DNA from 3 places in the Paraburkholderia sp. D1E genome. Region 2 is predicted to be linked to each of the others. Evidence: riboswitches for the same ligand, from Rfam matches in the RefSeq annotation. Region 2 holds a riboswitch; each other region holds the start of a gene.

Region 1 (7,116 bases), 5.4 Mb from region 2:
TGTTTGCATTCCTTCGATCTGCTGCTCGCTCGCGAGCAGATGCTGTTCGACTTGCGCGCGATAATCGCCGGGCGCTTGCCACAGACCGCGCTGCATCGCTTCGAGCAGACGCTCGCAGATCGAATGCATGGCGTGCGGATTGTGCCGCTGCAAGAACGCGCGCGTATCGGCATCGTTCAGATAGGCGTCGGTGACGAGCGCATATTGATGATCGGCGACCACCCGTGCGGTCGCATCGTAGCCGTAGAGATAATCGACCGTCGCTGCGATTTCAGCAGCGCCCTTATAACCGTGGCGCTTCACGCCATCGAGCCATTTTGGATTGACCACGCGTGAGCGGACCACGCGCGCGATCTCTTCATGCAACGTGCGAACGCGTGGCGCGGCCGGGTTGCTGTGGTCCGCGTGATAGACCTGTGGCTGATTGCCCGCCAGATGCCGCACTGCCGCGACCATGCCGCCCTGAAACTGGTAGTAATCGTTCGAATCAAGCAGGTCGTGCTCGCGGTTGTCCTGGTTCTGCAGCACCACATCCATCGCGGCGAGACGTGCGCCGAATGCGTGGTGCGCTTCTTCGCCAGCGCTTTTCTGCGTGTAGGCGTAACCACCCCACGCTTGATAGGCAGTCGCAAGGTCCGCGTCGGTTTGCCATTGCTGCGAGTCGATCATGTCCTGCAGACCCGCACCATACGCGCCGGGCCGCGCGCTGAAGACACGCCAGCCGGCACGCTTGCGCGCCTCGGTGGCATCCATGCCGCGCGCAATCAGCGCGTCGCGTTCGCGCAGCACGCGCGCGCGAATCGGGTTCAGGTCTTCGGGTTCGTCGAGTTCGGCCACGGCCTGCACGGCGGCGTCGAACAGATGCATCACGTTCGCAAAGGCATCGCGGAAAAAGCCGGATACGCGCAAGGTGACGTCGATACGCGGCCGGTCGAACACCTCGATCGGCATGATCTCGAAGTCAGTCACGCGATGACTGCCTGGCGCCCACTTCGGCCGCACACCGAGCAAAGCGAGCGCCTGGGCGATGTCGTCGCCACCGGTGCGCATGGTCGCGGTGCCCCACACCGAGAGGCCAATCGCGCGCGGGTAATTGCCTTTTTCCTGCAGATGCCGTTCGATCAACTGCTGCGCGGATTTCAAACCAAGCGACCATGCCGCTTGAGTCGGCACTGCTCGCGTATCGACAGAATAGAAGTTGCGACCGGTGGGCAGCACATCGGGCCGTCCACGCGAAGGCGAACCGCTCGGCCCCGGCGGCACGAAACGCCCTTCAAGCCCGCGCTTCAGATGCCGCATTTCCTGCGGACCGCAGGCGTCGAGCCGCGGCAGTACATCGTTGCGCAGTCGCTCGATCACTCGTTCCGCTTGAGGCAAGGTTCCGCTCACGGACACAAAGTCGGACGCTTCATCACCACACACTTCACGCAACATCTCGGCCGCCAGCAGTTCCAGGCGCTCGCGTGTATCGCCGCAGTGCCGCCACGGCGCATCGCTGACCTGTTGCAACACGTCAGAACGTGGACCGTCCCACGCCGCCGACCAATCCACCGACAGCGGATCGAACAGATGATCCATCTGCAGATCGCGCGCCAATGCGTCGATCAAACCAGCCTTGCTGCCTTGACCATCACCGACCGGAAAGCGCCCTAAAGCCAACAATGTATCGCGCCGCTGCACCCCGTCAGGCGATTGCCCGAACGTATGCAAACCATCGCGAATCTGCGCCTCTTTCAACTCGCACAGCCATGCATCGACGCGCGTTAGCAACGCGTCCTCGGCGTCCTGTCCGTTCGGCTCCGCGAGACTCAATTCGTCATGCAGCTTATGCTCGACGATGGTCGCGAGAATGGTGCGCCTCAACAGCTTCGAACGGCGCGGATCGACCATCAGCGCCTCATAGTATTCGTCGACCTGGCGTTCGAGGTCTTGCAACGGCCCGTAAGTTTCAGCGCGCGTAAGCGGCGGCATCAGGTGATCGATAATGACGGCCTGCGCACGACGCTTCGCCTGGCTGCCCTCGCCCGGATCGTTGACGATGAACGGATACAGGTGCGGCATCGGGCCGAGAATCAGATCGGGCCAGCACGCATCGCTCAACGCGACGCTCTTGCCGGGCAACCATTCGAGATTACCGTGCTTGCCGACATGCACGACGGCGTCGACGCCGAACTGATGACGCAACCAGAAATAGAACGCCAGATACGCATGCGGCGGCACGAGTTCAGCGTCGTGATAGCTCGCGTAATCGCCCTGCTCACGCGAACGCGACGGCTGAATCCCGACGAACACCTGCCCGCAGCGCCAGCCTGCAATCATGAAGCGGCCGCGCCGCAACGTCGGATCCTGTTCGGGCGAGCCCCAGCGCGTGTTCACCGCATTGCGCGCTTCGGCGGGTAACGCATTGAAATGCACCAGATAGTCGTCGAGCGCGAGGCTTTGCAACGCGGGCCGCAAATCACGCACGACCGGATCGTTGGTCACGCCTTCGGTCAACGCCTTCAGCAAGGCGTCGCCGTCGGCAGGCAATGCTGCGAGGCGGTATCCCTCGTCGCGCAACATGGACAGAATGCCGACCACCGAGGCCGGCGTATCCAGCCCCACGCCGTTGCCGATACGCCCTTCGCTCATTGGGTAATTGGCGAGAATCAGCGCGAGTTTCTTGTCCGCGTTATCGAGTGTGCGCAGACGGCACCAGCGGCGGCTCAGTTCGGCCAGAAAGCCGACGCGTTCGAGGTCCGGTTGATAGCGGACCACATCGACTTCGGTGTGCGGACAACGATAGGCGAGCCCCTTGAAACTGATCGCCCGCGTGATGATACGGCCGTCCACTTCCGGCAACGCGATATGCATGGCGATATCGCGCGAGTTGAGGCCTTGATTGTCCTTGACCCAATCCTCGCGGTTACCGCCACTCAGAATCACCTGCATCACCGGAGCGTCGCCGGCGAGCGCAAGCGGTTCGGGGTCGTCGATAGCAGACGCGGCGAATGCAGTCGTATTCAGCACCAAGGCGACATCGTGTTGCGCACACAACCGCTGCACGACTTCGCGGCTCATCGCATCTTTCAGCGAAGTAATCGCGACCGGCAGCGGATTCAGACCTTGTGCTTCGAGCGCATCAACCAGCGCATCGAACACGGCTGTGTTGGCCGCTTGCAGATGCGCCTTGTAGAACAGAATCGCAGCGACCGGCGCGCCCTTAACCCAGCGCGCCTGCCAGTCGGCCATCGTCGGGGTATCGCGTTCGGGATAATAGAGCGTCGCGGCAGGCAAGGCGCGCGGCGGCGCAGGCTCGTGCCCCCAGCCAAGCGAGCGGTACGCGATAGCGCGCAGGAACGCCTCGGCATTCTGCGGCCCGCCTTCACGCAGATAGCGCCATAACTGATGACACAGATCGGCGCCGGCAGTGCTGCGCGCGAGCAGGTTCGGATCTTCCTGAAGATCGCCGGAGAACATCGCGAGCGTCTGCTGCTTGCGCTCGGCGAGCGCGACCACCTGTTCGATTCCATACGGCCAGTACGCCTCGCCGCCGAGGTGATCGACCACTACGACACGCGCATGCTGCAACACGTCTTCGACATAGAAATCGACTGAGGCCGGTTGCCGCAAATACGTGACGTTCGCGAGCCGTACGCTCGGAAAACCCTCGCCCAGACGAGGCACCACGCTCGCCAGCAGCGACAGCGTGGTATCGGCGGAGCTGAGCACCACGATATCGGCGGGCTGCTGATCGATGCGGATCACGCCTTGCGTATCGTCGACAAAACCGCCCGGCGTAGTGCGCAGCAGATGCATGACCGGTTACGCCTGTTGCGGTTGGGCGTTCGCCACGGCGCCCAAAGCGGCGTCGAATGTCTGTTGCAGCGTGGCCTGGTCGAGGTCTTCGCCGATCAGCACGAAGCGGCTTTGCACGCCCTCGCCCGTTTCACCCGCTTGCCAGCGCCGGTCGAAATAACTATCGAAACGACGGCCCACGCCCTGGATCACCAGACGCATCGCGGCGCCCGGCAATGCCGCGAAACCTTTAACGCGGTAAATCGTGTTCGTTTCGACGAGCCCTTGCAACGCGGCGATCACAGTCTCGCGCGACGAAACATTCGCATGCACCACCACCGAATCGAATTCGTCGTGATGGTGATCGGCATCTTCGGCCGAACCGTGATGGTCGTGGCGCAGGTGAATCGTTTCTTCCGAGGCCGTTTCGAGGCCGAGCAACGTATGCAGATCGAGCTGGCCCATCTGCGCGCGCACGATCTTCACTTGCGGCGGAATTTCTTCACGAATCGAACTTTCGACAGAAGCTTGCTGTGCGTCGTCGAGCAAATCCGTTTTGTTCAGAATCACCAGATCGGCTGCCGACAACTGGTCTTCGAACAGCTCATGCAGCGGCGATTCATGGTCGAGATTCGGATCGGCCTGGCGTTGCGCATCCACGGCGGCCGGATTGTCGGCGAACTGGCCGCTCGCCGTGGCCGGGCCGTCGACTACGGTGACGACCGCGTCGACGGTAAAGCTGTTCTTGATCTGCGGCCAGTTGAACGCCTGCACCAGCGGCTTCGGCAACGCGAGACCGGATGTCTCGATCAGCACGTGATCGATCTGCTCGCGTCGCTCCACCAGTTTTTCCATCACCGGGAAAAACTCTTCCTGCACGGTGCAACACAGGCAACCGTTCGCAAGCTCATACAGTTGCCCTTCGGTCTCGACGCCGTTTTCATCGCAACCGATGCCACAACCCTTGAGGATTTCCCCGTCGATCCCGAGTTCGCCGAATTCGTTGACGATCACCGCGATGCGCTTGCCGCCCGCATGCTGAAGAATGTGCCGCAACAGCGTGGTCTTGCCGCTGCCGAGAAAGCCCGTGACGATGGTGACGGGGATCTTGCGCATTTGAGTTTGCATCGTGAGGTCCATCCGTAGGAGTTGCATGTGCACGCCGATGCGCCTGCGCGTCTGGCTGTATAGGCCGTGCAAACGGGGCGCATGCCCTAAGCCACGACAATAACCAGACACGAGGACGAACAACGGCGTTGCCGGGGCAACAGAAAACAGAAAACGGGAATGAGGTCATGAACGCGCCGCCGCATCCCCGCGGTGGTCATTCTTCGTAGTCTGGCCGGTATCCGGGCTGGCGAAAGCGCCGCTTCCCCTTCCCGGGCGAGTGGTTTCTCGCCCAGTGGTTATATGCCGACGCGGCCTTGCGCGTGGACATCGAAGCCGGCTCCGCGGCGCCAGGCAAACAACCTGGAACCGCTTTTCGCTTACCGTTGCGGGGGCAGCACAGGTTGACCCGATCCATTGCAGGTGGGCACCCTGTTTCCCGTTTAACTGCATGCGCACGAGCGCGCATGCGAGCACCAAAGTGCGTGCGAGTTTAGGCCGAGCGCCCCGTGCCGTCAAGGAAACGCAGGCGTCCGCAGGGCCTTTCCGCAGTGCCGGCGCGGCCTGCCGTGTGCTATCGTATGCGCGCGTTTGGTGCCCGCACATGCGTTCGCATGTGCAGTTAAACGGGAAACAGGCCGCGCTCGCTGCGCTCAACCTGTGCTGTCCCCGCAACGGTAAGCGACCTGCGGTGCTTTCGCATCGCGCATGCGTTTTTGATGCCACTGTCTGACGAATCTGGACGGGAAGGCAAAACGCATGAGGCCGCCAGCCCGGATACCGGCCAGACGCGGAGGCAGTGAACGTCACGCTGCCGTCCGCCGGAATCCGCGAGGGACGGATGTGAAGGCGCTGAAGCACGACGTGGCGCGGCCGTTGGCGTTTTCCCGTGGGAAACGCGGCGAGCAGCGTTTTTCGTCGCGCGTACCCTGTCGCACCGCATGACCTCAATTTCTGCCGCCCCGGGCCTCTTCGCGTCTCACCCGTTCCCGCTTGTCATGACATGGCGCACGCCATGCGCGCCGCGATGAGCCGCGCCTGGCTGATCGGCGCAGGCCCCGGTGACGTCGAACTGATGACGCTCAAGGCAACGCGCGCCCTGGCGCAAGCCGATGTGGTGCTGGTCGACGATCTGGTGAACCCCGACGTGCTGCAATTCGCGCGCGCCGACGCGCAGATCGTGTACGTCGGCAAACGTGGCGGGCATCCGTCGACACCGCAGGCCGGCATCGTCGCGCAGATGCTCGAACATGTGCAGGCCGGGCGCAGCGTCGCGCGTTTGAAAGGGGGCGATCCGTTCGTGTTCGGCCGCGGCGGCGAAGAACAGCAGGCGCTGCATGCCGCGGGCATCAGCGTGGACGTGATCAACGGCATCACCGCCGGGATTGCAGCGCCCGCGGCAATCGGTATTCCTGTGACGCATCGCGATTACGCGCAAGGCGTGGTGTTCGTCACCGGACACGGCGCCGGCAGTGGCGAGCCGGACTGGGCCGCGCTCGTCGCCACGCGGATGACGTTGGTGATTTACATGGGCATGCGTCGCCTGAACGATATTGCCGCCGCGTTGCTCGCGGCCGGCATGAGCGCCGATACGCCGTCCGCGGCGATCGAATCGGCGACGCGTCCTGAGCAACGGCACGTGCTCGCGCGGCTCGGCGAGTTCGCGGATACAGTCTCGCGTGCCGGACTCGGATCGCCGGCGATCGTGGTGATCGGCGGAGTGGCTTCGCTGGCTTTGGCGCGGGATGCTGTGAATGCCAGTACGGTGGGCGGGTTGGACGCGCAATGAAAACGCTCACTGTCGGCATCGGTTGCCGCCTGCACAGCCCGGCTGAGGAGATTGAAGCGGCCGTGCGCGCCACACTCGGCTCGCACACATTCGATGAAATCAGCACGGTTGCCTCGATCGACACCAAAGCCCACGAAGCCGGCTTGCTCGAATTCTGCGCGCGTCATGCCCTGCCGCTGATGCTGTTCAGCCGCGCGCAGATTGCGGCGATAGCGGTGGACGATCCGTCGGCGGCAGCACGCGAGCATCTGGGCATAGACGGCGTCTGCGAACCGTGCGCGTTGCTCGCCGCAGCGGCCGAATCTGAGGCGGCCAGCGCACCAGGCGCCGCCCACGCGTCGACATTTGCGTCAGTTGCATCGGCTGAATCGGCTGCCCCAATCGCCTCACCTGCGTCGATTGCACTCAGTGCCGCGAACGCACGGCTACTCGTGCGCAAAACC
Region 2 (7,116 bases):
CAAGGGGTTGCGCAACAGCACTTGCAGCAGCGCACCCGCCAATGCAAGCAGTGCGCCGCATGCGAAGCCCGCGACCGCGCGCGGCAAGCGCAGCTTGCGCACGATCTCACTGGCGAGATCGGCGGACTCGATATGCGCCCCGTGCGACGGAACGAGCGCCGCCAGCACGCGCGCCGGCGCCAGCGACACGCTGCCGAGCGCGAGCGACGCCATCAGCACAGCCAGTGCGATTCCCGCGAGCGCGAGCCAGATCGCGGCTGCGCGCTTCGCGCTCATGACGCGCAACGTGGTGATAGGCATCGGGCTCGAGCTGCGGTTCATCAGCGCCTTCTCACGCACGTATGTTCGTCACTGCTGCTGCCAGCCGACCGTGACATACGCACCGCGCCGCGGCGAGTTATACGAATAGGCCGTTTCATAGTCCTTGTTCAACAGGTTCTGGATTTGCGCGGCGACGTACCACGCCTTTGTGAGGTTGTAGCGCGCCGACAGATTCACCACACCGTAGCCGCCCAGTGTGCCGCTGCTATCTTCACGGGCGCCGCTGACGATCCACTCGCCGCCGACGCGCCACCCCGCAATGCTGCGGTTCACCGCCAGCGAAGCGAAGCGCCGTGCACGCCGCACGAGATCGGTATCGCTATCGAGGTCGACCGGATTTTGCAGCGTCACCGACGCGCGCACATCCGTCTTGCCGACATGGCCGCTCCACGACCCTTCGAGCCCCTGCACCTTCGCACGGCCGACGTTCTCGGCCAGATAAATGCCGGGCGTCACCTGCTGGTAGTCGATCAGATTTGAATAACGCGTCTGAAACGCGCTCAGACGCATCACGCCAAGCGCATGCGACGCGTACTGCAACGCTGCTTCGATCGAATGACTGCGCTCCGGCTGGATCGACGGATTGCCGCTGATCGGATAGTACAGATCGTCGAAGCTCGGCGCGCGAAACGAATCCGAATAGCTTGCAGTCGCCTTCCAATGCTCGGTGACGTCGAAGCCGTAGCCGAGATAGTAACTGTTCGCCCCGCCGAAATCGGAATACTGATCGTGCCGCACATTGGCCTGAATCTGGTTGCGCCCGAAGCGCCCCGTATAGCCGACAAAAGCCGAATCAACATGCCGGTCGGGCGCCGCAAACGTATCCGAGTCGAGGCTCTGATCCAGATGCTCGTAGCCGACCTGCAGTTTCTGTTGCGCGGCGAGCGCGAAATCATTTTGCCACGTGTACTGGCGATTGTCGGTATCGAAGCGGCCGTTGTAGATGCCGTTAGTATTCGACACGCTGCGGTCGTCACCTTCGGAAACGACAAAGTGCGTGGTCCACCAGTCGGTCAGCTTGCCGTTTGCGAACACCGACACCTGCCGCACTTTGCTATACAGATTGTTCAGATCGGTCGGCACGCCGTACGCGTTGTCGTAGCTGTTATTGCCGTTCGACTGGAGATAGGTGACGCCCGCGTCCCATTTGTCGTTGAACTTGTGGCGCAGCGAAGCCGAGATGCTTTCGTTCAGATAGCCGTTCGCATTCGGATTCGCATTGGGCGCCTGTGCCGGATTGAGCGAGGAGAAGCCGTCGTCTTTCGAGCGCGCAAGCGAGATGCTGAAGGTCGTGTTGCCGTCTTTATCCAGCGCGCCGTTCACGCCCACCTGCTGCGTCTGCGTGTGATAGCTGCCGTAGCCCACCGAAAAATTGAAGCGCGGCGGATGATCGCCGCCGTCTTTCGTGAACACCTGTACCACGCCGCCGATCGCGCCGGAGCCGTAGAGCGCGGACACGTTGCCGTTCACGACTTCGACGTGATCGATCTGGTCGAGCGGAATCTGCGCGAGTTGCGGCGCGCCGAGACTCACCGAATCGACCCGTACGCCGTCGATCAGCAACAGCGATTGCGTCGACGATGCGCCGCGCAGAAACAGGCTCGCGGTGGAACCCGGGCCTCCAGTGCGCGAGATTTGCGCACCGGGCGCGAGTTGCAGCAGACCGGGCAAATCGGTTGCGGTCGTATCGGCGATGTCCTGCTGATCGAACAGCGTGGTCTGCGGGATCGCATCGGCGAGCGGTTGCGGTCCACGCTCCGCGGTTACGACAACGGGCGACAACACCGCGGGAGACGAACCGGCAGCCCCTGAATCGGCAGAAGAAGATGAAGACGGCGACGAAGAAGACGCAGCTTGCGCGTGCACGACGAGCGGCAGGCTCGCAAAGGCGAGCAACGCCGCGCGAGCGATAGGGGACAGCATGGGGTGGCATTCCTGTTGATAGCGTGCGCGGCCCGCTTCCCCGCGGGCCGATGCGTAACGAGGCGCCCGCGCTGTTTTACGTTTGCGTGGGGGCGATCCTCTCCCTCTGGCCGGTATCCGGGCTAGCGACACATCGATCCCGCCTTCCCACGCGTGACGCGCAGTGGCACACTCGCGTGTTCAGCTTCAAACACGCGATCAGGATCAACCTGCATGACGTATGCGGTCGCTTACCGTTGCGGGGGCAGCGCAGGTTTGCGCGTTCTGGCGAACGGCGCACCCTGCTTCCCGTTTAACTGCGCGCACTATGGAAAAGCACGCGCGGGCACCAAAGTGCGGCCAGTTTAGGAGCGGTCCTCCAGTCCGTCAAGAATGGTTAATCCGTGCGCAATCTGTTCTGTTATGTGCAGGTTATTGTCCGATGCACGAGTCGTTTTTCATCATAGGGTCGATAAAAGCCTGCACAAAGCGATGTTGTTACGTCTCGAAACGAGACAATTGTCGGAACCTGCGACATTCCGCGCTAAAATGCGATGTCTTTAGAGGACGCAGCAGATGCTCACCGAACTCGAAACACTTTCACAGAATATCGGCAAGCTGATCACGATCAGCCAACGCCACAATGAAGCGCGGCTCGCGCTCGAAGATCAGCTCGCCCAAACGCGTGCCGAAGCTGAGGCCACGCGCACTGAACTCGCGTTGATGCGCGAGGAGCGCGATACGCTGCAAGCGGAACGCGACGCGCTGTCGGCAAAGATCGACGACGCCCAGGTACGCCTGAATGCGATCCTCGAAAAGCTGCCGCGAGCTCGTGCGCAAAGCGAGCCGGACAATCAGCTCGATCTGCTCGAGGCCGCCCCGCATGAGGTCGAAGCGGAGAGCGACGCCACCCGCCATGGAGAAAATGCATGACCACCAAGCAGATCGAAGTATCGATTCTCGGCGTGCCCTATCGGCTCGCCTGCTCGCCGGAAACGGAAGGCGCGCTGCTTGAAGCGGTTGCACGCGTCGACGCCGAGATGTCGAAGATCCGCAACAACAGCAACGTGCGCGGCACGGATCGCATTGCCGTCATGGCTGCGCTGTCGCTGGCATCGGAACTGCTTAAGCTGCAAACGAGCGTGCGACACGGAGAAGCATTTCCCGCCGAAGAAATCCGGCGTACAATGCATCAAATGAACGAACAACTGGGTACGGTGATTCAGCAGTACAGCATGCAGTAAGCACCCAGCAGTCTCGAACAATTTCAAGTGGCCGGTCCTGAGATCGGCTGCGAATTCAAGCGGAATGCATGAGCAAAAACTCACGCAAACAATTGAGTTCAATCGGTTTGACCTCCCTGCCTGGTTCGCCAAGGTCATATATTCCTTGAACCAATGCCATGTGCACGGTTGTGGAAATTTGTAGCACGGGTGTGCGCGTCACTCTGTCTGATGTACCCGAAGTGCTGCTAACTGCGACCAATTCTGAACCCCCGGTTCAGGATGCCGGCCTAGCGGCTAAGGCGGGGACCTTATTCAAAAGCGGCATCGGACTTCGGTTCGATGCCGTTTTTCTTTGGGTCTCGGTTTTTCTTCTGTATTCTCAAACCTTTAACGTTCAATTCGATTCATGCGCTACTGGCTAATGAAGTCCGAACCGGACGAAGCAAGCATCGACCATCTCGCCCAGGCACCGCAACACACGTTGCCGTGGACCGGCGTGCGCAACTATCAGGCACGCAACTTCATGCGTGACATGATGCAGGTCGGCGACGCTGTGCTGTTCTATCACTCGAGTTGCCCTGAGCCGGGCATTGCGGGACTCGCGGAGGTGTCGTCTACTGCCTATCCGGATCCCACTCAATTCGATAAGAAGAGCCCCTACTACGACCCGAAGCCGTCGCAGGAAACGCCGCGCTGGCTGCTTGTCGATGTGGTGTTCAAGAAGAAAATCCCGTTGATTCCGCTTTCCGCATTGCGCGAGCATGAGGAATTGAAGGACATGCGCGTGCTCGCCAGAGGCAACCGCCTGTCGATCACGCCGGTGACCGAAGCCGAATGGCGCTTCATCACCAAGCGTCTTGTTTGACGCTGCATACGCACATGCGACCCGTCGCTGCTGCAATCATGTGCAAATCTGCAGGCGGATGAAGACAAACGTTGAAGCAAACGTCAAATTAGGGAACCAAGCCCAGGTTACAAGCGCCTAACGGACTCGCAAACGTCGTGCCATTGGCCGGCGTTCGCTCCAATCGTGCACAAACCTGTTCAAGCAAGGAGTCCAAGAATGACGAAAAACACCGCACGTGCACTCGCTCTCGCTCTCGTATGCGCCGCCCCTGCCGCGCTCGCGCTGACGCCGGCCATGGCGCGCGCGCAAGGCGTGACGCAGTATCAGCCCGCTGGCGTGCTGTCGCTGAATGCACAGGCAAGCGCGGAAGTGCCGCAAGACGTCGTCGATATCACGCTGTTCTACGAGCAGGAAGCGAGCGATCCGTCCGCGCTTACCTCCACGCTGAATCAGCGCGCCGATGCGGCGCTGCAAAAAGCCAAGGGCGTGAACGGCGTAACGGCCCGCACCGGTTCCTTCTCGATCTACCCGTCCACCGATCGTGACGGCCGCATTTCCGCATGGCGCGGCCGTACGGAAGTTGTGCTCGAATCGCACGACTTCGCCGCGGCGTCGAAACTCGCAGGCCAGATGGCATCGATCATGCAGGTCGGCAATGTGCAGTTCTCGTTGTCGCCTGAAGCGCAGCGTGCTGCTGAGCAGAAGCTCACCGGCGAAGCCATCAGGTCGTTCCGCGAGCAGGCGGCTTCGTCGGCGCAGGCGTTCGGCTACAGCAGCTATTCGATTCGTGAAGTCAACGTCGGGCACAACGGCGTCATGCCGCGTCCGATGATGATGATGAGCGCACGCGCGATGGGCGCCGATGCGAAGGCATCCGCGCCCGTGCCGCTCGAAGGCGGCACGTCGACCGTGACGGTCAACGTGTCTGGCTCGGTGCAGATGAAATAACGCGTTTTACGCTTGACGCACTGCTGTGAGGCAGTAAAGTAAAAAGCCACGGCATGCCGTGGCTTTTTTCATTGGGTGTTCACTACGATAAAACGTAGCGATCAGTTCGCGCCGACCGCTTGCGCCGGTTGACGCCGCGCACGGCGATAGGACCACACCAGTATCCCGATGCCAGCCAGGATCATTGGCAGCGAGAGCCACTGCCCCATCGAAAGCCCCATTGCGAGCAAGCCAAGGAAATCATCCGGCTCACGCGCGAATTCCACCGTGAAGCGTGCGAGACCGTAGCCGATCAGGAACACCGCGGAAATCGCGCCCAGCGGCTTCGGTTTGCGCGAGAAGAAGAACAGCACGAAGAACAGCGCCACGCCTTCGAGCGCAATCTCATACAACTCCGACGGATGGCGCGGCAGCATGTGATATTGCGCGAACACTTCGTTCAGATGCCATTGGGCGGCCAGTTGCGGATGCGTGGTGAGCCAGGTGGCGTCGTCCGGTGCGGCGCCGGGGAAGAGCATCGCCCACGGCGCCGACGGATCCGTCACACGGCCCCATAACTCGCCGTTGATGAAGTTGCCAAGGCGCCCTGCCGCGAGCCCGGTGGGCACCATCGGCGCGACGAAATCGGTGACCTGCAGCCACGAGCGTTTGCGCTGATACGCGAACAGCACCATCGCCAGCGTTACGCCGAGGAAGCCGCCGTGAAACGACATGCCGCCTTCCCACACCTTGAAGATGTCGAGCGGATGCGTGAAGTAAAAGCTCGCCTTGTAAAACAGCACGTAGCCGAGCCGGCCGCCGAAAATCGTACCGAGCACGCCGTAGAACAGCATGTCGTCGATGTCCTTGGCGGTCCAGCCTTGCGCGGCGACGTACGGCAAACGCAGCCGCAGCCGGCCGACGACGATCGCCGCGATGAACGCGACGAGGTACATCAGTCCATACCAGCGCACAGCAAGCGGCCCCAGATGAATGGCAACGGGGTCGAAATTCGGGTGAATGAGCATCGTGTTGTTATGGGCAGTTCAGGTTCAGAAGCGGATTTCTAGTCGATTTTCAAGCAGCAGCCAGCGGTTTGCGCACCATGTGGCGCATGCGTTGGACGGTTCGATTTGCAATGCGTTCGCGGCAGCGTCGAGCCTAATCACGAGGCGCCGCAACCTGCGCCTCAACGGTGGCCGCATGCGCCCGCACGATTTCGATAAAGCCGGCCAACACCGGACCCACCTCCGCCGTGCGCCAGACCAGCCCCGTCTCGATCGCCGGCACTGATTCGGCGAATGGCCGGTACACGACGCCAGTGCGGCGCAGGTTACGCAACGATTGCGGCACCAGTGCGACGCCCATGCCGGCCGACACGAGGCTCACGATCGTCTGCATCTGGATCGCCTCCTGGCCGACCCGGGGTACGAGGCCCGCCACGCCGTAGCAATCCATAATGATGTCATAAAAGCCTGGCGCCAAACGTCTGGGGAAGATCACGAGCGGTTCGTCGGCGACGTCGCGCAGGCTAATCGGTGTGTCCAGCCACTCGGCGCGCGGGTCGCCGTCAGACCCGGCGGCGCTGCCTGCGCGCGCCGCCGTTTCCGTCGACATCGCGATCACCAGCGGCTCGCGGGCGATCGGCAGCCACGAGAGCTGGGTGGCATGGCGCGACGGCAGCGGCGCGATCACGAGGCCCGCGTCGATACGCCCGGCCACGAGTTCTTCCACCTGCACGTCGCTGGTGGCTTCCGTCAATTCGAGGCGCACCCGTGGATGCCGCGCGCCGAAATCACGCAGCAGCAACGGCAGCAGGCCGTAATCGGCCGTGGAGACAAACGCCAGCGACAGCGCTCCCGCCTCGCCTCGCGCGAGGCTCTGCGCCAGCGG
Region 3 (7,116 bases), 5.1 Mb from region 2:
CCGGCTTTCCGCGAAGGCTTGCCGTTGCGTAAAGCCGATTGGTCCACCTATCTGGAATGGGCGACGCGTGTGTTCCGCATCTCGGCGGCGGGCGTCGCCGATCAGACGCAGATTCACACGCATATGTGCTATTCGGAATTCAACGACATCTTGCCGTCGATCGCCGCGATGGACGCCGACGTGATCACGATCGAGACCTCGCGCTCAGCGATGGAACTGCTCGACGGCTTCGGCGCCTTCGCGTATCCGAACGAGATCGGACCGGGTGTCTACGATATCCACTCGCCACGCGTGCCGAGCACGGAAGCCATGCAGCGGCTGCTGGAGCGCGCATGCGAAGTGATTCCGGCTGCGCGCCTGTGGGTCAATCCGGATTGCGGACTGAAGACGCGCGGCTGGCCGGAGACGGAAGCAGCGTTGACGAATATGGTGCGCGCCGCGAAGGCGTTGCGGGTGAAGCTGGCGGCGAAGCAGCTTGAATTGACTGACTAAACGTTTGAACAGACGCCGCCTGCAACGCTCATCCGTAACCCACTCCTTACGGATGAGCTTGCAGGTGTCTATTACTCAATCTCCTTTCGCGTACAACGTCGACTCAGCAAATCCTTTGGCAGCCAGCACCTGTCCCACCAGTATCAGCGCCGTCCGCTCGATATGGGTGGACTGCACTTTGCCGACGATATCGTCGAGCGTTCCCGTGATTTTTTCTTCGTCCGGCCAGCTTGCACGATAGATCACTGCGATCGGGCAATCACCACCGTAGTGCGGCCGCAATTCATCGACGATGCGAGCCAGGTGGCGCACGCCGAGGTGAATTGCCATCGTCGCGCGATGTCTCGCGAGGTCGCCGAGTTGTTCGCCTTCCGGCATGGTGGTTTTGCTTGCAAAGCGCGTAAGGATCAGCGTCTGCGAAATATCGGGCAACGTGAGTTCGCAGCCGAGCGTCGCCGCGCATGCGGCGGTCGCCGTCACGCCGGGCACGATCTCGTAGGGAATATCGAGTTCGCGAAGTCTGCGAATCTGCTCGCCGATCGCGCCATACAACGACGGGTCGCCGGAATGCACGCGCGCCACGTCCTGGCTTTTGTCGTGCGCTGCTTTGAGTAACGCGACGATCTGATCGAGATCGAGGTCGGCGGTATTCACGACCTGCTCCGCGCGATGCCCTTCCAGCACAGCGGCCGGCACCAGCGAACCGGCATACAGGATCACCGGGCAACTTCGCACGAGGCGCTGCCCTTTCACCGTGATCAGTTCCGGGTCACCGGGGCCCGCGCCGATAAAAAACACCGTCATTCAATACTCCATGATTCGTTTGGCCGGCATGTCATGCATGCGCCATTTAACCTAAGACTTGCAATGCTTCCAGCAGGTCGGCCACGTTAACAAACTCGCGATCGACCGCGGGTAATTCAGGGCGCCGCAGCATGACGACCGGCAAACCACGTTCGCGCGCGACTTGGAGTTTCGCTTCCGTGGCGCTACCGCCGCTGTTCTTGCTGACGACGGCATCGAACGCTTCCGCGCTGAACAGCGCTCGCTCGCCTTCGAGCGTAAACGGGCCGCGTGCCGCCAGAATCCGTGCACGTGGATTGGCCTCGTTTGCGTCAAGGCAACGTACCGTCCAGAACTGCTGCGGCGGGATTTCGTCGAGATGCGCGAGCGGTTCGCGACCGAGCGTGAACAGTGGCCGTTTGAACGAAGCGAGTGCGGCTGTCAGTTCGGCCCAATCGTCGACCATGCGCCAGTCGTCGCCGGTTTGCGGCTGCCATCCCTCGCGACGCAGTGCCCAGCACGGCACGTGCGCGGCGCTACTCGCTCTCGCGGCGTTTGCGCTGATCTGCGCGGCGTACGGATGCGTCGCGTCGATCACGAGGCCAATGCGTTCGTCCTCGATATAGCGCGCCATGCCTTCGCTGCCGCCGAAGCCGCCCACCCGCACCCCGCACGACAGATCGTCCGGCACCTTGCCGAGGCCCGCGAGACTGTACACGTGCCCAGGGCCGAGCTGTCTTGCGATCCGCAAAGCATCGCCGGTGCCGCCAAGCAGCAGAGTCCGCGTCATTGCGCGACTCCGATCAGCTTGCCCTGGCGGTCGATGGCGAACATTTCGACGGCGACCTGCGGCGGCACGATATCGCGCGCTACGGCGAGCGCGTGACGGCAGACGATATCGCCGAGCGGCACGTTTTGCGCGTGCGCCAATGCGACGGCCTGCTGGCTCGTGTTGGCGGCGAGGATCGCCGCCTGCAAGGCATCATCCGCACCATGTTCAGAGGCCCATGTTGCAAGCCGTTCCAGATCGATGCTCGAATTCCGGCTATGCAGATCGAGGTGCCCGGCGGCCAGCTTGCTGAGTTTGCCGAAGCCGCCGCACACACTCAGGCGCTCGACCGGCGCGCGCTTCATATGCTTGAGCACCGCGCCGACGAAGTCGCCCATTTCGATCAGCGCGATATCCGGCAGACCGTAGTGCGCGCGCATTGCGTCCTCGCTTGCGTTGCCGGTACAGGCCGCGAGATGCACGTAACCGTTGGCACGCGCGACGTCGATACCCTGATGAATCGATGCAATATAGGCCGAGCACGAGAACGGCCGCACGATGCCGGTGGTGCCGAGAATCGACAGACCGCCGAGAATGCCGAGCCGCGGGTTCATCGTTTTCAGTGCGAGTTCCGCGCCGCCTTCGACGCCGATCGTCACGTCGAAACCGCCGGTGTATCCCTGTTCGGCCGCTAGATCGCTCAGATGCTCGGTCATCATCTTGCGCGGCACGGGATTGATCGCCGGTTCGCCGACCGGCAGCGTGAGGCCGGCGCGCGTCACCGTGCCAACGCCAGGCCCTGCCCGGAATATGACGCCTGGTTCGGCCCGCAGCCGCACACGGGCGAATACGATCGCGCCGTGCGTGACGTCCGGGTCGTCGCCGGCGTCCTTGATGGTGCCCGCTTCCGCGCCATCATCGGTCTGGCGGCAGAACACCAGTGGCATCGGCACATGCTGGCCCTTCGGCAACACAATCTCCGCGACCTCGCTGACGATACCCGCTAGCAACAGACGCGCAGCCGCCAGCGACGTCGCGGTGGCGCAACTGCCGGTCGTGTAGCCGCTACGCAGCGGCGCGGATTGTTCGGGCGTTTCTTCGCGCATTACGGTTGGGGTGGGGAGTTGGCCGGCTTGGTGACATCCAGCAACGTGATCGGCAACGCCTGGCGCCACGTATCGAAGCCGCCGAGCGGCTGTGCGTCGGCAAGCGCGATGCGGGTCAGCGTGCCGCCATGGTGCTCACGCCACGCCGCCAGCGCCGCCTCGCCTTGCAAAGTGACCGCATTGGCGACCAGTCGCCCGCCATCGCGCAGACGCGCCCAACAGGCGTCGAGCACGCCCGGCACCGTCACGCCGCCGCCGATGAACACGGCATCCGGCACAGCCAGTCCTTCCAGCGCATCGGGCGCGCGACCGGCCACCAGTTGCAAACCCGGCACGCCCAATGCATCGCGATTGTGTTCGATGAACCGCTGCCGTTCCGCATGCCCTTCGATTGCGATCGCGCGGCAAGTCGGGTGCGCGCGCATCCATTCGATGCCGATCGAGCCGCTGCCCGCGCCCACATCCCATAGCAATTCACCGGGTGTCGGCGCGAGGCGCGCCAGCGTGATCGCGCGGACGTCGCGTTTGGTCAACTGACCGTCGTGGCGAAAGGCGTCGTCGGGCAAGCCTGAGGTCAGCGGCAAACGCGGGGCGCCTTCCGTTGCACGGCATTCGAGCGCAATCAGGTTCAGCGCCGCCACTTCCTGTGCCGACCATTGGTCCGCGCGTCCGTCGATGCGCCGTTCCAGATCACCGCCCAAATGCTCCAGCACGGTCATCCGGGTCGCGCCGAAACCACGCGCATTCAGCAATTCGGCCAGTGCTGCGGGTGTACGCCCATCGGCGCTCAGCACGAAAACGCGCGCGCCGTCGTGCAAATGAGCATTCAGTGTCGGCAATGGCCGTCCCACCAGCGAAACCGTCGCGACATCCTGCAATGGCCAGCCCAGCCGCGCGGCCGCCAGCGACAACGATGAAGGCGCGGGCAGCACCCGCAACTCACCTGGCGTCAACTGCCGCGCCAGCGTCGCGCCGACGCCGAACAGCATCGGATCGCCGCTCGCCAGCACACACACGGACCTTGTACGCTCCGCCAGCAACGGCGCGAGATCGAACGGCCGCGGCCATGTCTCGCGCCGCGCGGCGAGGCGCGCGGGCAGCATCGCCAGATGCCGTTCGCCGCCGTAGACCACCGACGCCTCCAGCAAAGCACGCCGCGCAGGCCTCCCCAAGCCGGCGAAGCCGTCATCGCCTATGCCCACTACGGTCAGCCATGCCGGCATGAATCCATCCTCAATCTGTATCTTCAAATATTGCGCTGTGCCACGCCGATCAAAGCGTCCAGCCTCGTTGTGCTGTTCGAAAAAAGGCATAATACAGCCGCCGGTGCCCTTCGGGGCCGAAGAGGGAACACAGTGCCACTGTGGCTGCCCCCGCAACTGTATGCAGCGAGTCCGCCTGCGCTCCGCGCCACTGGTTCGACCGGGAAGGCAGCGGCGGACCACGACCTGCCAGCCAGGAGACCTGCCGGCGAGACTGTTCGTGCCAGCCTACATCGGGCGGGGTGTACCGATGCCGCAGCAATGCCGCCTTGCGGCTTGCTCGGGCCGTCGCGCGACGCTAAACCCGGTGTCCGTCTTGAATCAAGCTTCGCCCTCCACTGCTTCGTCCGACGCGGCCCAGACGCTGCGGCCCTCGGCATGTCCCGGGCTGCTGCGCATCGTCGCCGCACGCGATGGGGGGATTTGCCGGATCAAATTGCCCGACGGCGAGCTGAGCGCGGCGCAAGCCGTGGTGATTGCCGACGTGAGTGAGCAGCATGCGGCCGGCGTGGTCGAGTTGACCAATCGCGCGAATCTGCAGGTGCGTGGCGTGCTAAGCGGGCATGAAGCGGCGTTGATCGCGGCGCTAGTCGATGCGGGGTTAGGTCCGATTGGGGCGGCCGGCGCGGTGGATGCTTCCCGCTTGCTGCTCGCGACCTCAGCGGATGCTTCAGACACATCTCGATTCGGCGCTGCGGACGATGTGCGCAATGTGATGGTGAGCCCGACTGCCGGGCGCGATCCATTTGCGCTGTTCGACACGCGGCCGCTTAGCCTCGAACTGCTCACCTTGCTGCAAACCGAAGCGCGTTTTGCGGCGCTATCGCCCAAATTCGCGCTACTGCTCGATGGCGGTGAGCGCCTTGCGCGGCTCGATCATCCGCATGATGTCTGGCTGGCGGCAACGCAGGCGGAAGACGGCGTGCGGTTTGCTGTTGGTTTGGGGGGGTGTCCGCCGGTAGTGGCGAACGCGAACATTGCCGTTGAAGCCGATGCGGCCACGGATACATTCCAGCATGCCGGATACGCTAACTCGCGTGACGCCACGGAACGCCCCCGCACGGATAGCACAGGCGCCCTCGCCGCCGTGCTCCCTGCGCAAGTCACTGGTCTTGTTCGTGCACTGCTGCACACGTTCCTCGATCTGGCCGCCGCCGATGCCACGCGCATGCGTCATCTGCTTGCCACGCATTCCGCCGATGCGCTATTGCAGCACGCTCAAGCGTATGTCGATTTCCCGCTATCACGCGACACATCGCTCGCAAACTGGCAACGCGGCACGCCTGCCGATGCCACGCTACGACTCGGCGCGCACGCGCAGCGCGTGGTGGGGATGCAGCACGTAGGCGGCCAACCGCCGCTTGGACGACTCGACGCCATCACCTTGCGCGGCCTCGCCACGCTCTCGCAACAGCAAGGCAACGGCACGCTGCGCATGACGCCCTGGCAAAGCGTGTTGCTGCCCGATGTCGCTGCAAATGCAGCACCCACCGTGCTCGCTGAAATGGACACGCTAGGCCTCGCCTGCGATCCCACGCAGCCTCTTACACGCTTGATCGCCTGCGCCGGTTCCACAGGCTGCGCAAAAAGCCTCGCCGACACCAAAGCCGACGCACTGCTTTTAGCGAATCGCTTGCCCGAGGGCATCGACGTCCATCTGAGCGGCTGCCCGCGCTCATGCGCCGCCGCGCATTGCGCGCCGTACACGCTGCTGGCCGTGGCGCCCGGCATCTACGACCTTTATCGACGCGACGGCCAGCCGGATTTCGGCTCGTGTGTCGCGCACCAACTCACGATCGAACAGGCCGCCGACATGCTCGACCCATTGGCACACCTGGCCCGGAGCCCTTTTGATGCTTGATTACATTCGCGACGGTCAGGAGATCTATCGCCAATCCTTCGCGACGATACGTGCGGAGGCCGATCTCTCGCGCATCCCCGCCGACCTCGAAAAGCTCGCGGTGCGCGTGATCCACGCGTGCGGGATGGTCGACGTCATTAAAGATCTCCAGTTTTCTGCAGGCGCAGGCGTCGCGGGCCGCACGGCGCTGGCACAAGGCGCGCCGATTCTGTGCGACGCCGGCATGGTGGCGCAAGGCATCACGCGCGCGCGACTGCCCGCGAACAACGAAGTAATCTGCACGCTCACGCACGAAGACGTGCCCGGATTGGCGCGCGAACTCCGCAATACACGCTCGGCCGCCGCGCTCGAATTGTGGCGGCCGCATCTGGCCGGCAGTGTCGTCGTGATCGGCAACGCGCCGACCGCGCTCTTTCATCTGCTCGACATGCTCGATGCCGGTGCGCCGAAGCCCGCGTTGATCCTCGGTTTTCCGGTGGGTTTTGTCGGCGCGGCCGAATCGAAAGCGATGCTTGCCGAAGACAGCCGCGGCGTGCCCTATGTCGTGGTTCACGGCAGACGTGGCGGCAGCGCGATGGCCGCCGCCGCGGTGAATGCGCTGGCGACGGAGGTCGAATAAATGACCGTGCAAGGACGTTTATTCGGACTCGGCGTCGGCCCCGGCGACCCGGAACTCATCACGCTGAAAGCGCTGCGTTTGCTGAAGGCGGCACCCGTGGTCGCGTATTTCGTCGCGAAGGGTAAGAAAGGCAACGCCTTCAGCATCATCGAGGCGCATTTGCATGACGCCCAGCAGCATCTGCCGCTCGTCTATCCCGTCACCACTGAAGCGCTCGAGCCTCC

The links. A riboswitch is a leader RNA that binds a small molecule or an ion and turns the genes downstream of it on or off. The one in region 2 is predicted to bind cobalamin.
Region 1: linked by a shared signal. The riboswitch ahead of cobA (uroporphyrinogen-III C-methyltransferase) and the one ahead of ACUN0E_RS37435 (TonB-dependent receptor domain-containing protein) in region 2 are both predicted to bind cobalamin.
Region 3: linked by a shared signal. The riboswitch ahead of ACUN0E_RS14580 (precorrin-3B synthase) and the one ahead of ACUN0E_RS37435 (TonB-dependent receptor domain-containing protein) in region 2 are both predicted to bind cobalamin.

The regions. Positions count from the first base shown of each region.
Region 1 covers NZ_JBQYMB010000001.1:2,880,432-2,887,547, reverse strand. Annotated here, with positions in the region: gene ACUN0E_RS13040 (ATP-binding protein) at 1-1, opposite strand, end outside; gene cobN (cobaltochelatase subunit CobN) at 1-3,798, opposite strand, end outside; gene cobW (cobalamin biosynthesis protein CobW) at 3,805-4,905, opposite strand; cobalamin riboswitch at 5,101-5,380, opposite strand; cobalamin riboswitch at 5,460-5,687, shown strand; gene cobA (uroporphyrinogen-III C-methyltransferase) at 5,912-6,673, shown strand; gene ACUN0E_RS13020 (cobalamin biosynthesis protein) at 6,670-7,116, shown strand, end outside.
Region 2 covers NZ_JBQYMB010000001.1:8,319,381-8,326,496, forward strand. Annotated here, with positions in the region: gene ACUN0E_RS37430 (FecCD family ABC transporter permease) at 1-321, opposite strand, end outside; gene ACUN0E_RS37435 (TonB-dependent receptor domain-containing protein) at 349-2,244, opposite strand; cobalamin riboswitch at 2,336-2,592, opposite strand; gene ACUN0E_RS37440 (ATPase) at 2,800-3,156, shown strand; gene ACUN0E_RS37445 (cell division protein ZapA) at 3,153-3,467, shown strand; RNA gene ssrS (6S RNA) at 3,578-3,759, shown strand; gene ACUN0E_RS37455 (EVE domain-containing protein) at 3,856-4,314, shown strand; gene ACUN0E_RS37460 (SIMPL domain-containing protein) at 4,513-5,244, shown strand; gene lgt (prolipoprotein diacylglyceryl transferase) at 5,346-6,251, opposite strand; gene ACUN0E_RS37470 (LysR family transcriptional regulator) at 6,385-7,116, opposite strand, start outside.
Region 3 covers NZ_JBQYMB010000001.1:3,232,485-3,239,600, forward strand. Annotated here, with positions in the region: gene metE (5-methyltetrahydropteroyltriglutamate--homocysteine S-methyltransferase) at 1-492, shown strand, start outside; gene cobM (precorrin-4 C(11)-methyltransferase) at 568-1,296, opposite strand; gene ACUN0E_RS14565 (cobalt-precorrin-6A reductase) at 1,343-2,065, opposite strand; gene ACUN0E_RS14570 (cobalt-precorrin-5B (C(1))-methyltransferase) at 2,062-3,150, opposite strand; gene cbiE (precorrin-6y C5,15-methyltransferase (decarboxylating) subunit CbiE) at 3,150-4,373, opposite strand; cobalamin riboswitch at 4,458-4,636, shown strand; gene ACUN0E_RS14580 (precorrin-3B synthase) at 4,720-6,273, shown strand; gene ACUN0E_RS14585 (precorrin-8X methylmutase) at 6,266-6,892, shown strand; gene ACUN0E_RS14590 (precorrin-2 C(20)-methyltransferase) at 6,893-7,116, shown strand, end outside.